4 regions of the Dryocola mayonis genome follow, and region 1 is predicted to be linked to each of the others. Evidence: predicted binding sites of a transcription regulator. Region 1 holds the regulator's gene; each other region holds the start of a gene.

Evidence for each region. Region 1 encodes Fur, which represses iron uptake genes when iron is present. Its sites were predicted from a motif close to ATAATAATGAGAACNACTATCAA; they were not measured.
Region 2: the regulator Fur is predicted to act here: its motif matches at 1,597-1,619, upstream of bfd (bacterioferritin-associated ferredoxin).
Region 3: the regulator Fur is predicted to act here: its motif matches at 1,501-1,523, upstream of fepB (Fe2+-enterobactin ABC transporter substrate-binding protein).
Region 4: the regulator Fur is predicted to act here: its motif matches at 1,774-1,796, upstream of WLO32_RS14765 (Nramp family divalent metal transporter).

What each region holds. Positions count from the first base shown of each region.
Region 1 is NZ_CP150452.1:1,272,316-1,275,729, forward strand. Features, by position in the region: gene chiP (chitoporin ChiP) at 141-1,538, shown strand; gene fur (ferric iron uptake transcriptional regulator) at 1,658-2,110, opposite strand; gene fldA (flavodoxin FldA) at 2,406-2,936, opposite strand; gene ybfE (LexA regulated protein) at 3,117-3,398, opposite strand.
Region 2 is NZ_CP150452.1:380,570-383,983, reverse strand. Features, by position in the region: gene WLO32_RS01735 (prepilin peptidase) at 325-792, shown strand; gene bfr (bacterioferritin) at 819-1,295, opposite strand; gene bfd (bacterioferritin-associated ferredoxin) at 1,368-1,562, opposite strand; partial or broken gene tuf (elongation factor Tu) at 1,712-2,897, opposite strand; partial or broken gene fusA (elongation factor G) at 2,969-3,414, opposite strand, start outside.
Region 3 is NZ_CP150452.1:1,145,643-1,149,056, reverse strand. Features, by position in the region: gene WLO32_RS05545 ((2,3-dihydroxybenzoyl)adenylate synthase) at 1-286, opposite strand, end outside; partial or broken gene entC (isochorismate synthase EntC) at 287-1,469, opposite strand; gene fepB (Fe2+-enterobactin ABC transporter substrate-binding protein) at 1,687-2,634, shown strand; gene entS (enterobactin transporter EntS) at 2,635-3,414, opposite strand, start outside.
Region 4 is NZ_CP150452.1:3,070,136-3,073,549, reverse strand. Features, by position in the region: gene WLO32_RS14775 (diguanylate cyclase) at 1-253, shown strand, start outside; gene WLO32_RS14770 (NupC/NupG family nucleoside CNT transporter) at 294-1,481, opposite strand; gene WLO32_RS14765 (Nramp family divalent metal transporter) at 1,837-3,075, shown strand; gene WLO32_RS14760 (DUF2502 domain-containing protein) at 3,111-3,414, opposite strand, start outside.

The DNA.
Region 1 (3,414 bases):
GTCGCGAAAAATAGTCTGTTGCTTAGCAGTCATGCGGGGGAAATATTCTTAACCGCTTTTAGCCGTCAGGCATTTTTTATTTTTCGCCGTCAGGCGTTTTTACGCCGGGTGATTATTTATACGTCAAAGAGGATTTCAATATGCGTACGTTTAAGGGCAAACGTAGCGCGCTGGCGCTTGCAATTGCAGGCGTCACGGCGCTTTCAGGTATGGTTACCGTTCCGCAGGCGGCGGCCGCGGGATTTATCGATGATTCAACCCTCACCGGCGGTATTTATTACTGGCAGCGTGAGCGTGACCGTAAAGACGTTAATACCAGTAAATACGAAACCAACCTTTCCCATTCGACCTGGAACGCCAACCTGGATTTCCAGTCCGGCTATGTGGCCGATATGTTTGGTCTGGATATTGCGGCCTTTACCGCGATTGAAATGGCGGAAAATGGCGACAGCGGGCACCCGAACGAAATCGCATTCTCATCAAAAAATAAAGCCTATGACGAAGACTATTCCGGCGACAAGAGCGGAATCAGCCTTTATAAGGCGGCGGCGAAATTTAAATACGGGCCGGTTTGGGCGCGGGCGGGCTACATTCAGCCAACCGGCCAGACTTTGCTGGCTCCGCACTGGAGCTTTATGCCGGGCACCTATCAGGGCGCTGAAGCCGGCGCCAGTTTCGATTACGGCGATGCGGGCGCGCTGAGCTTCTCCTATATGTGGACGAACGAATATAAAGCGCCATGGCATCTGGAGATGGACAAGTTCTATCAGAACGACAGGCACACCAAAGTCGACTACCTGCATTCAATCGGCGCAAAGTATGACTTCAAAAACGATCTGGTGCTTGAGGCGGCCTTCGGTCAGGCAGAAGGGTACATTGACCAGTACTTTACCAAAGCAAGCTACAAATTTGATATCGCTGGCAGCCCGCTGACCACCAGCTACCAGTTCTACGGGACCAGGGACAAAGTCTCAGACGGCGGCATTAACGATATTTACGACGGCACAGCCTGGCTGCAGGCGCTAACCCTCGGTTACAAAATTGGTCAGGTCGACCTGCGTCTGGAAGGAACCATGGTGAAGGCCGAAGGGCAGCAGGGGTTCTTCCTGCAGCGTATGACCCCAACCTATGCCTCCTCAAACGGGCGTCTTGATGTATGGTGGGATAACCGCTCCGACTTTAACGCCAACGGCGAAAAAGCGCTGTTCGCGGGCGCGATGTATGACCTGAGCAACTGGGATCTGGCCGGCTGGGCGGTGGGCGCATCTTACGTTTACGCCTGGGATGCAAAACCCAGCTCCACGCCAACGACCGATGGCTACTACGACGCCGATCGCCGTCTGAAGGAATCCTCTTACAGCCTCGATGCGTCATATACCGTTCAGGATGGCCGAGCGAAAGGCACGCTGTTTAAGCTGCACTTTACCCAGTATGACAACCATTCCGATATCCCAAGCTGGGGCGGCGGCTACGGCAACATCTTCCAGGATGAGCGCGACGTGAAGTTCCTCGTTATCGCACCTTTCACTATCTTCTGATGGGCAGCCGGGCGCAAAAGCGCCCGGCTTGTTAAGTTTCTCTGGCCCATAAAAAAACCGGTGAGTTTCCTCACCGGTTTTTTGTCTCTGCTTTCCCGAAGGGAAAGCAAGAGTGCGGATTACTTCTCGCTGATTTCGTGGGCGTTTTCGTCGGTACGGCAGTCGCCTTCGGCGCAGTGGCCATACAGGTAAAGACTGTGGTTAGTCAGCCGAATCCCGTGGCGGGTCGCGATTTCACGCTGGCGGGCTTCGATTGAATCATCGCTGAATTCAATGACTTTGCCGCAGTCCAGGCAAATCAGGTGGTCGTGATGATGCTGCTGAGTCAGTTCAAAAACCGACTTGCCGCCTTCGAAATTATGGCGGGTAACGATACCCGCGTCGTCAAACTGGTTCAGCACGCGGTAAACCGTGGCCAGACCAATCTCTTCACCCATATCAATCAGACGTTTGTATAAGTCTTCCGCACTGACGTGATGGTTAACCGGTCCCTGCAACACTTCAAGGATTTTTAATCGCGGAAGCGTGACTTTCAGGCCGGCCTTCTTTAATGCGGTGTTGTTGTCAGTCATGCGGAAATTGTCCTGTTGCTTAACGTTATGCTCGGACTCGTTGAGCGTTAAGTGAATGCGTTTCATTATATACCCTTCTTTTGAGGGTATAGTACAGCCACGTCTAAATAGAAACTGTAAGTTAAAGCATAACAGCTAAAAAATCGTGGCTGAGTCACCCTTTGCTGGCGGTGCAGCAAACGCGACCTGTGGGGTATTGTACAGGGATAGACAAAAAAGTTACAAAAATGTAGCGATTATTTTCATTGGTAATGCCTATCAATACGGCGCAAACCTTGGCCTGCGCCGTTACGCATCAGGCGTTGAGGATATCGGCCAGGTTGAGCTCTTCCGCAACCTGCCTGGTCCATTTCTCCACGCGCTCGGCGGTCAGCTCCGGCTGACGGTCTTCATCAATGGCCAGGCCTACAAAGTGGTCGTCGTCAGCCAGACCCTTCGACGCTTCGAAGTGGTAGCCCGCCGTCGGCCAGTGGCCTACGATTGCCGCGCCGCGTGGTTCAATGATGTCGCGAATGGTGCCCAGCGCGTCGCAGAAATATTCCGCGTAATCTTCCTGATCGCCACAGCCGAACAGCGCAACCAGCTTGCCGTTGAAATCCACTTCTTCAAGAGTCGGGAAGAAGTCATCCCAGTCGCACTGCGCTTCGCCATAGTACCAGGTAGGGATGCCCAGCAGCAGAATGTCGAACCCTTCGAGATCTTCCTTGCTGCTTTTTGCAATGTCACGCACTTCAGCAACATCTTTACCGAGCTGTTTTTGAATCATTTTTGCGATATTTTCGGTATTACCGGTATCGCTGCCGAAAAAAATGCCTACGATTGCCATGAGTTAAATAACCTCTTGAAACTTAATGGTATGGTGGCGGAGAATTGCCCACAGATGGGGCAATGATAGCAGAACAGGTCAGGGTGCGGAAACAGCTATCACAGCGCTGTGCACAGTCTGCAACATGATGGCGCTTTAAGCGCCGTTTTTTATTTGATGACGGGGCGAAATAGCGAACGGCTAGCTCAGATGCTGCTTTAGCTGGGCTAATAACATCTCTTCAATCAGCTCGCTGCGGCTGATGTTTCTGGCTTCAGCAAGTTGGTTAAGGGCATCCACCGCTTCGTTGTTGAGTTTCAGCTCAACGCGCTTCAGGCCGCGTACTTTATCGCGTTTGAGCTGGTTACGTTTGTTGATGCGCAGCTGCTCATCTCGCGTTAGCGGATTGGTTTTTGGCCGCCCCGGGCGACGCTCGTCCGCGAACAGATCTATTGTAGTACGGTCCGTTTGTTCTTTTGCCATGATTAGAGTACTGACA
Region 2 (3,414 bases), 890 kb from region 1:
CGATTGATGGGAGAGTGTAATCGTTCATACATAGCCTCCCTGTTGGAGACATTGTTGGCAGCAAAATCACTACCAGGGTTCATATCGAACCAGCCGTCAATTAAGACAGGCCCGCGCATTATACGTAAATACGGCCACGAAGCAAGTCACGCTTACGAATTAAACAGCCTTTTCTGCAAGACAGACGAGGCAGCTTCCATTTACCGTGTAAAACATGCAGGCGCTGGTGAAACCCTGGAAGGTATGCCGGGAAACGGTAAACCGCCCCTTCTCCCCTTCTGCGCTCCGCAGTAGTGTCGTATAACATTTTCAGGAGCAGCGACCATGATGACTCTTCCTTCCCTGTCGGTAACTTGCTTTATAGGTGTATACATTGGGTTATTGCTGCGGCTTAGCTGGATAGATCTGAAACAACGTCTGTTGCCGGACGCTCTGAACTATGCGCTGTTATGGTCCGGGCTATTGTTCCATGTGTTTTTTAATACGGAGCGACTGGCTTCAGCGGTGACGGGAGCCGCCGCGGGTTATTTAAGCCTGTGGATAGTGTACTGGTGCTACTTTTTCTTGCGCAAATGCGAGGGTATCGGATATGGAGATATGAAGCTGCTGGCTGCGCTGGGCGCGTGGCACGGCTGGCAAAATCTGCAGTGGATTGTGTTAATAGCGGCGATATGCGGCTTAGCGACGGCGGGAACAGCTAAAATCTGGCGGGCTGATTCTGGGGATTTCACCACGCCGCTACCTTTTGGGGCCCTGCCTTGCGATAGCGGGTGGTGTTACAGGATGGTTTAATCATTACCCTTTACAGATTCACCAGCTCAACTGGCTTCTTTAAGCTGCGACTGAAGATAATTCTGCAGGCCGATTTTGGCAATCAGGTCCAGTTCCGTTTCAAGCCAGTCGATGTGATGCTCTTCCTCAGAGAGGATTTGGATCATCATGTCGCGGCTGACGTAGTCATGGATGGTATCCGCATAGGCGATGGCTTCGCGCAGATCTCTGGCGCCTTCCATTTCGAGATTGAGATCCGAGCGCAGCATCTCTTCCACATCTTCGCCAATTTGAAGCTTGCCTAAGTCCTGCAGGTTGGGAATGCCCTCAAGGAATAAAATACGCTCGATATACTTATCGGCATGCTTCATTTCATCGATGGATTCATGGTACTCAACTTCGTTGAGGCGCATCAGGCCCCAGTTTTTGAACATTCTCGCATGGAGAAAATACTGATTGATCGCGACAAGCTCGTTTCCCAATAATTTATTGAGATAATTTATTATCTTAATATCACCTTTCATTTTTTACTCCCTCCGCTTCCACTACATGAAGCGTAGATGTAGCACGGAGTAAGTCAAAAAAAAGTGACTGGCTTAAGCAATCTCTTTAAATTCCGGGATCTGTAACAGCTCTTCCTGCATGATTTCCCGTGCCGCACGAACGCACTTCCCGCACTGGTTTCCTACCGGAATAAACTTGCGAAGCTGCTGGAAAGATTGTGGCTGAAACTGGCGCACTGCCTGGCGAATTTTTTTATCACTTACACCGTTACACAAGCAAACGTACATAGGCACTCCCGTTCAAATTCTGCGCAAAGTGTAAATGAGAATAGTTATGATTACAATAGCACAGCGGCGTTTGACGGTGATGCCGGCCTGAAAAAAATGTAAAAAAAAGAGCGCCTGAGCGCTCTTTTTTCATACAAAGATATCAGCGATTAAGCGATAACTTTAGCAACAACACCGGCACCAACGGTACGGCCGCCTTCACGGATTGCGAAACGCAGACCGTCGTCCATCGCGATTGGGTGGATCAGGGTAACAACCATTTTGATGTTGTCGCCCGGCATGACCATCTCAACGCCTTCCGGCAGTTCGATGGTACCGGTCACGTCAGTTGTACGGAAGTAGAACTGTGGACGGTAGCCTTTGAAGAACGGAGTGTGACGGGCCGCCTTCGTCTTTGGACAGGATGTACACTTCAGATTCGAACTGGGTGTGTGGCTTGATGGAGCCTGGCTTAGCCAGAACCTGACCACGTTCGATTTCTTCACGTTTGATACCACGCAGCAGAACGCCAACGTTCTCGCCCGCACGGCCTTCGTCCAGCAGTTTGCGGAACATTTCAACGCCGGTACAGGTGGATTTCGCGGTATCTTTGATACCAACGATTTCAACTTCTTCACCAACCTTGATGATGCCGCGCTCTACACGACCGGTAACAACGGTACCACGACCGGAGATGGAGAATACGTCTTCGATTGGCAGCAGGAACGGCTTGTCGATAGCACGCTCTGGCTCAGGGATGTAGGAATCCAGGAAGCCTGCCAGTTCAACGATTTTCGCTTCCCACTCAGCTTCGCCTTCCAGCGCTTTCAGTGCGGAACCGCGAACGATTGGGGTATCGTCGCCCGGGAAGTCGTACTGGGACAGAAGTTCACGAACTTCCATTTCCACCAGTTCCAGCAGCTCTTCGTCATCAACCATGTCGCATTTGTTCAGGAACACGATGATGAAAGGAACGCCTACCTGACGACCCAGCAGGATGTGCTCACGGGTCTGCGGCATCGGGCCGTCAGTTGCAGCAACAACCAGGATTGCGCCGTCCATCTGAGCCGCACCGGTGATCATGTTTTTCACGTAGTCGGCGTGCCCTGGGCAGTCAACGTGCGCGTAGTGGCGAGTCGGGGTGTCATACTCAACGTGGGAAGTGTTGATGGTGATACCACGAGCTTTTTCTTCCGGCGCGTTATCGATCTGGTCGAATGCACGAGCAGAACCGCCGTAGGTTTTAGCCAGAACGGTAGTGATTGCTGCAGTCAGAGTAGTTTTACCATGGTCAACGTGGCCGATTGTGCCGACGTTAACGTGCGGTTTTGTACGTTCAAATTTTTCTTTAGACACGGCTATATTCCTTACTATAGTGCTCTCCCCTCAAGGAGAGAGCACGGGATCATTGTTTTAAAACCCAGGGCTTATTTACCACGGGCTTCGATTACGGCCTGAGCAACGTTGTTCGGCGCATCATCATACTTCAGGAACTCCATGGAGTAAGAAGCACGACCTTTGGTCAGAGAACGCAGTTGAGTTGCGTATCCGAACATTTCAGACAGCGGAACTTCAGCGTGAATCACAACGCCGGTAACGTTAGATTCTTGACCGCGCAGCATACCACGACGACGGCTAAGGTCACCGATGACGTCACCAGTGTTCTCTTCCGGCGTTTCAACTTCAACCTTCATGATAGGCTCAAGCAGAACCGGTTTCGCTTTCTTAAAGCCATCTTTAAAGGCGATAGAAGCGGCCAGTTTAAACGCCAGCTCAGAGGAGTCAACGTCATGGTAAGAACCGAAGTGCAGACGCACGCCGAGATCGACTACCGGGTAACCCGCCAGCGGACCAGACTTAAGCTGCTCCTGGA
Region 3 (3,414 bases), 130 kb from region 1:
TCTTCAGCAGGGCAAACAGCGTGATGTAGAGCTCCGCCACGTTGCCAAGCTGCACCAGCGCGGTTTCGCCGGTGCGTAGGCCACGGCGCTGCAGCGCGCAGGCCAGCCGGGTCGACGACTGCTCCAGCTCGCTGTAGCTGTAGTGGCGCTCGCCGTCGATCAGCGCAATAGCGTTATTTTTGGCGTGCCGGCTCAGAATATCGGTGAGCGGCAGGTCCGCCCAGTAACCTTTTTCGCGATAGCGTGCGGCCAGATCTTCCGGCCAGCGGGTGAATTCAATCGCCATTTAATTAAGCCCCAATACGTTAAGCATGGTGGAAAGTTTTACCCCGGTTTCGCGCCATTCGGATTCCGGCGACGAGGCGGGCACGATGCCGGCCCCCGGCAAACAGACGAACCTGCCGTTTCGCCACGCGCGCGCAGCGAATGGTCACAACCCACTCGCCGTTGCCTTCCGCATCGCACCAGCCGACAATGCCGCCGAACAGTTCGCGGTCGAACGGCTCAAGCTCGGCAATCAGCCGCCGTGCGGCCTCGTGCGGGAAGCCGCTGAGCGCGGGAGTGGGATGCAGCAGGCAGGCAAGCGAAAGCGCGTTGTCCTGCGGGTCCTTCGCCTCGCCGTCAATGGGCGTGGCAAGGTGCCAGAGCGTTGGCGTGGTAATCAGCTCGGGTTTGTCCGGCAGCGCCAGGTAACGGCTGCGCGGCTGTAATACGTTTTGCATCGCGCTGGTGACCAGGCCGTGTTCATGGCGGTCTTTGGCGGAGTTCATCAGCGCTTCGCCGATCGCTTTGTCCTGCTGAGCGTCTTCTTTATTGCGTCGGGCAGAGCCCGCCAGCGGCAGCGAGCTGAACGCCTCGCCGTTTTTACGCAGCAGCAGCTCAGGGCTTGCCCCCAGCAGCGAACTGCCGTCCGGCAGCGGGACGTGGAAGTTAAAGCTGGCAGGGTTCTGGGCAATCAGGCGGTTTAGCAGCGCAGGGATATCGACGGGCGCGTCGGTTTCGATATCTATCAGGCGCGACAGCACCACTTTATCGATGCCCGGCCCGCCGGTGGCGGCCGCGGCGTGCGCCACCATTGCCATGAACTTATCCTGTTCCGGAATAGCCCGGCGAGCGGTAATGCCCGGCTGCGTCGCCGCCCGGCTTTGGCCAGCTTCCTGCTGACGCTGGGGACGAGAGAACGCCTGCCAGCTTAGCGGAATAAACAGCGCGGACGGCTGGCGGGTATCGAATGGAATGGCGCCGACGACTATCGGCTTTTCTATGCCCTGCTTTGCGGCGCGTTCAAACGCGTCGCGCAGCCGCGTCTGCAGATTTCCCTGCACGTTCGCGCCGTCTTCAGCGGGACAATCCAGACGCATAAAGCAGCCCTGGGTTGAAAAACTGCGGTAAGGAGACATAAAGAAAAAGCTATCCGCGCAAGGGGTTAGCTGCTTTTTCTGTGGCTCCTCGGCCAGTAATGTATCCATGCGTCCTCCGTTAAAAAAATGATAAAGGGTAGTAATAATAATTATCATTTGTATTTCGGGGTCGTAACCTAAAGAGAAACGATCTCGCTGTCAATCGGGACAAATTTTTTTTAACCTTTCCCGCGCTTGCACCGGAGCGGCATAATCATGAAAATGAGAAGCATTACTGATTACTTCAACAGGATGCGCCCGCGTGAAAATAAGAATTTCTTCAGCCCTGCTTAAACTGACCATCGGCACCACCCTACTGCTGGGCCTCAGCGGCCTTGCCCACGCCGCCGACTGGCCGCGCCAGGTGACGGACAGCCGCGGCGCCCACACCCTCGCTCAGGCGCCGCAGCGCATTGTCTCCACCAGCGTCACGCTGACCGGCTCGCTGCTGGCCATTGACGCGCCGGTCATCGCAAGCGGCGCCACAACGCCCGGCAACCGCGTGGCGGACGACCAGGGCTATATGCGCCAGTGGGGCAAAATCGCCAAAGAGCGTAATATTCAACGTCTCTATATCGGCGAGCCAAGCGCTGAGGCGGTGGCCGCCCAGATGCCGGATCTGATTTTAATCAGCGCCACCGGCGGGGATTCCGCCCTTGCCCTTTACGACCAGCTTTCCGCTATCGCCCCGACGCTTGTTATCAATTACGACGATAAAAGCTGGCAGCAGGTGCTGACGCAGCTCGGCGCGATCACCGGCCATGAAAAGCAGGCCGCAGAACGCATCGCCAGTTTCGATAAACAGCTGACCGAAGCGAAAAAGCGCATTACGCTGCCGCCGCAGCCGGTCACCGCCCTGGTTTACAGCCCGGCATCCCGCTCCGCCAACCTGTGGACGCCTGAATCCGCGCAGGGGAAACTCCTGCAGCAGCTTGGCTTCACCCTTTCCACGGTGCCGCCGGCCATTCATACCAGCCAGAGCATGGGCAAACGCCACGATATCCTTCAGCTTGGCGGCGAGAACCTCGCGGCCGGCCTGAACGGCGAAAGCCTGTTCCTGTTCGCAGGCGACGAAAAAGATGCGGACGCCCTGCAAAACGACCCTTTGCTTGCGCATCTGCCGGCGGTGCAAAACAAGCGCGTTTATCCTCTTGGCACCGAAACGTTCCGTCTTGATTACTACAGCGCAAGCCAGGTGCTTACGCGCATGACGGAGCTGTTCGGCAGCAAGTAATTATTTCGCCGTCGCCGCCTCGGCTTGCGTCGGGGCGGCCTGCTGGTAACGACGCAGCTGCGTCAGCACCACCGCCAGCGCCACGCCAATTAAGGCCAGCACCAGCCCGCCCGAGCTTGCCGCCGCAGCCGGCGTCATGGCGACGGTCATCCCGCCCAGAATCGCCGCGCCAATGGCGTCGCCCGTGACGTTTTGCGCCGTCCATAAGCCGTTGATGCGGCCCAGCATGCCGTCCGGCGTCAGCGTCTGAATCAGGGTGTATTGCAGCAGGGAGCTGATGGCGCTGAGATAGCCAAAGAGCGCAAGGCACGCAAGCCCGAGGCCCCAGTACGGCATCAGGCTAAACAGGCCAACAGAGATAAACGACACTATGCCGCTTGCCAGCATAATCACGCCGGGACGGGCATGATGGGCGATGCGTCCGCTGGTCAGCGCGCCAATCGCCGCGCCAAGGGGCACGGCGGCGTACATCAGGCCGATTTGTCCGGCGCTCATCTGCCAGTGGCCCGCCAGCGCCGGGTACAGCACCCGCACGGCGCTCGCCATGGTCAGCAGGGCGCCAACCAGCGCAATACCGCCGATAATCGGATGGCCGAGCAAAAAACGCAGCCCGTTGAGTAAAGAAAGCAGAGGGTTTTCCCGCGCCTGTGCAGGCGGCGGCAACAGCGGCAAACTCAGCAGCGGAATTAAGGTGACGAAAGTGCCGATGGAGGCCAGGCCGTAGTTCCACACCACGCCGCCGGATGCCAGCAGCAGGCCGCCGATCATCGGGGAAATAAC
Region 4 (3,414 bases), 1.8 Mb from region 1:
GCCGGATACCGATCTTGCAGCGGGTGTCGCTGTGGCAAAACGCATTAAAAAGCACCTGGAGCTCTCACCGCTTACCCTGGACAGCGGCAGCGTGCTGACCATTACCGCATCGCTTGGCGTCGCGGCGCACAGCGAACATCCGCAGCATTCTTTAGATCAGATCCAGTCGTTAGCGGATTTTCGGCTGTACCGGGCCAAGCTGCGCGGCCGGAATCAGGTTTGCGCGGACGGCGAGGAAGAAAAGCAGGCATAAAAAAACCGGGGCGCAGGCCCCGGTTTTTACGTCAGGGGGATTACAGGAACAGCGCTGCAATAGAAGCAGACAGAATGCTCACAAGCGTAGAACCGTAAACCAGCTTCAGGCCGAAGCGTGAAACCACGTTGCCCTGCTCTTCGTTCAGGCCTTTAATCGCACCGGCGATAATCCCGATAGAAGAGAAGTTAGCAAAGGATACCAGGAACACGGACAGGATGCCTTCAGCGCGCGGAGACATGCTGCTGGCCAGTTTCTGCAGGTCCATCATCGCAACGAATTCGTTAGACACCAGCTTGGTTGCCATAATGCTGCCGACCTGCAGCGCTTCATGCGCCGGCACGCCCATAACCCAGGCAATCGGATAGAAGATGTAGCCCAGAATGCCCTGGAAGGAGATACCGAACACCGCGGCGAACAGGGCGTTCAGCGCGGAAATTAACGCGATGAAACCAATCAGCATCGCCGCAACGATAATCGCCACCTTAAAGCCTGCCAGAATGTATTCACCCAGCATTTCAAAGAAGCTCTGACCTTCGTGCAGATTGGACATTTGCAGATTTTCTTCGCTCTCGTCCACGCGGTACGGGTTAATCAAAGACAGGACGATAAAGGTGCTGAACATGTTCAGTACCAGCGCCGCCACAACGTACTTAGGATCAAGCATGGTCATGTACGCGCCAACAATCGACATGGAAACGGTAGACATGGCGGTTGCCGACATGGTGTACATGCGGTTGCGCGACATCTTGCCGAGGATATCCTTATAGGCGATAAAGTTTTCTGACTGTCCCAGGATCAGCGAGCTTACTGCGTTAAAGGATTCCAGCTTACCCATACCGTTTACTTTAGACAGCAAAGTACCGATAAAGCGGATAACGATCGGCAGCACGCGAATGTGCTGCAAAATCCCGATCAGGGCGGAGATAAAGACGATAGGGCAGAGAACTTTCAGGAAGAAGAAGGCCAGACCTTCGTCATTCATCTTACCGAATACAAAGTTTGTCCCTTCATTTGCAAACGCCAGCAGTTTCTCGAACATTTCAGAGAAACCACGTACGAAGCCGAGGCCAATCTCTGAGTTCAGGAAGAACCAGGCAAGCAATATTTCAATCACTAATAATTGGATCACAAAGCGAATACGAATTTGCTTGCGGTTAGGACTCACCAGCAAAGCAAGCAGCGCAACCACTGCAAGCGCTAAAACAAAGTGCAGAACGCGGGACATATTTGCTCCAAATATGAGGCAGGTTTAATTTCGTTGCACATTCTATGAAACAAGCAATAAGAAAACGAGAGCAATCGCACACTATAGTGATGACATGTGACGGATAGCAAAATTAGTGATCAACCATACATTTCTGCTATGTTAAGTAAAGAAGCTAAAGGTTGCGTCAGCGCACACAATTCATAACAAGCCTGCTTGTTATTGCCCGTTTCTTTAACGAGTGCGCAGGAACACACCTTCCCGCCATTGCTTTCATCTATCAGAGAAATCCAGATAAGCTGTTTAAACGATCTTGATAATCATTCTCATTTTGTTAGCATGAAACATAGCAAAGGCTATATCTCAGAGGCAGATGATGACTAACAGTCGTGTTGATAACAGCAGTGGTCGGACTGCGCGCAGGCTGCGACTGGCGTTAATGGGGCCGGCGTTTATCGCCGCCATTGGCTACATCGACCCGGGTAACTTCGCCACCAATATCCAGGCCGGGGCCAGCTTCGGCTACGGGCTGCTGTGGGTGGTGGTCTGGGCGAACCTGATGGCGATGCTGATTCAGGTGCTGTCCGCGAAGCTTGGCATCGCAACGGGCAAAAATCTTGCCGAACATATACGCGACCATTATCCGCGTCCGGTTGTCTGGCTGTACTGGATACAGGCGGAAATCATTGCGATGGCGACGGATCTGGCGGAATTTATCGGCGCGGCCATCGGCTTTAAGCTGATTCTGGGCGTTTCCCTGCTGCAGGGCGCGGTGCTGACCGGTATCGCCACCTTCCTGATCCTGATGCTGCAGCGCCGCGGACAAAAGCCGCTGGAGAAAGCGATCGGCGGGCTTTTGCTGTTCGTGGCCGCCGCCTACATTGTTGAACTGATTTTCTCGCAGCCTGATTTCGTCGAGCTGGGCAAGGGGATGCTGCTGCCAACCCTGCCAACCAGCGAGGCGGTCTTCCTCGCCGCCGGGGTGCTTGGCGCGACCATCATGCCGCACGTTATTTACCTGCACTCGTCGCTGACCCAGCATATGCACGACGGCAATCGCGCGGAGCGTTATTCCGCCACCAAATGGGACGTGGCTATCGCCATGACCATCGCCGGCTTTGTGAACCTGGCGATGATGGCGACCGCCGCCGCGGCGTTTCACTTCTCCGGACATACCGGCGTGGCCGATCTGGACCAGGCATATTTGACGCTCGAACCCCTGCTCAGCCATGCGGCGGCAACGATATTCGGCCTGAGCCTGGTCGCCGCAGGGCTGTCATCGACCGTTGTGGGTACGCTTGCGGGACAGGTGGTGATGCAGGGCTTTGTCCGGTTCTACATTCCGCTGTGGGTGCGCCGCTCCGTTACTATGGCGCCGTCGTTCATTGTGATTCTGATGGGGCTTGATCCGACGCGTATTCTGGTCATGAGTCAGGTGCTGCTCAGCTTCGGCATCGCGCTGGCGCTGGTGCCGCTGCTGATTTTTACCAGCGATAAAAACCTGATGGGCGAGCTGGTGAATACCAGACTGGTTAAGCAACTCGGCTGGGCGATTGTGGTGCTGGTGGTGGCGCTGAATCTGTGGCTAATTATCGGCACCGCGTTAGGGCTATAAAAAAACCTCTCCCGGTGGGAGAGGTTGATGTTCACTTAGTGGTGATGACCGTTTCCGCGACCGCGGCCACGATGATCGTCACGGTCGTTCCAGCCTGCGCGATAGCCTCTTTCGTAGCTGCTGCGCCCCCGGTCCCAGCCGCGATGACGGTGCCAGCCACGGTCACGCCATTCATAATTTCGATGCCAGTAGCCACGGTCGCGCCAGTCGCGTCCGTCCCAGTAGTTACCGCGATAATCCCGATCGCCAATATTTAGCTTCACCGACGGCAACAGGGTGATTTCGCCCGCATTCGCCACCAGCGGGACTGACGCCAGTAATGCAATCGCAAGAATCAGT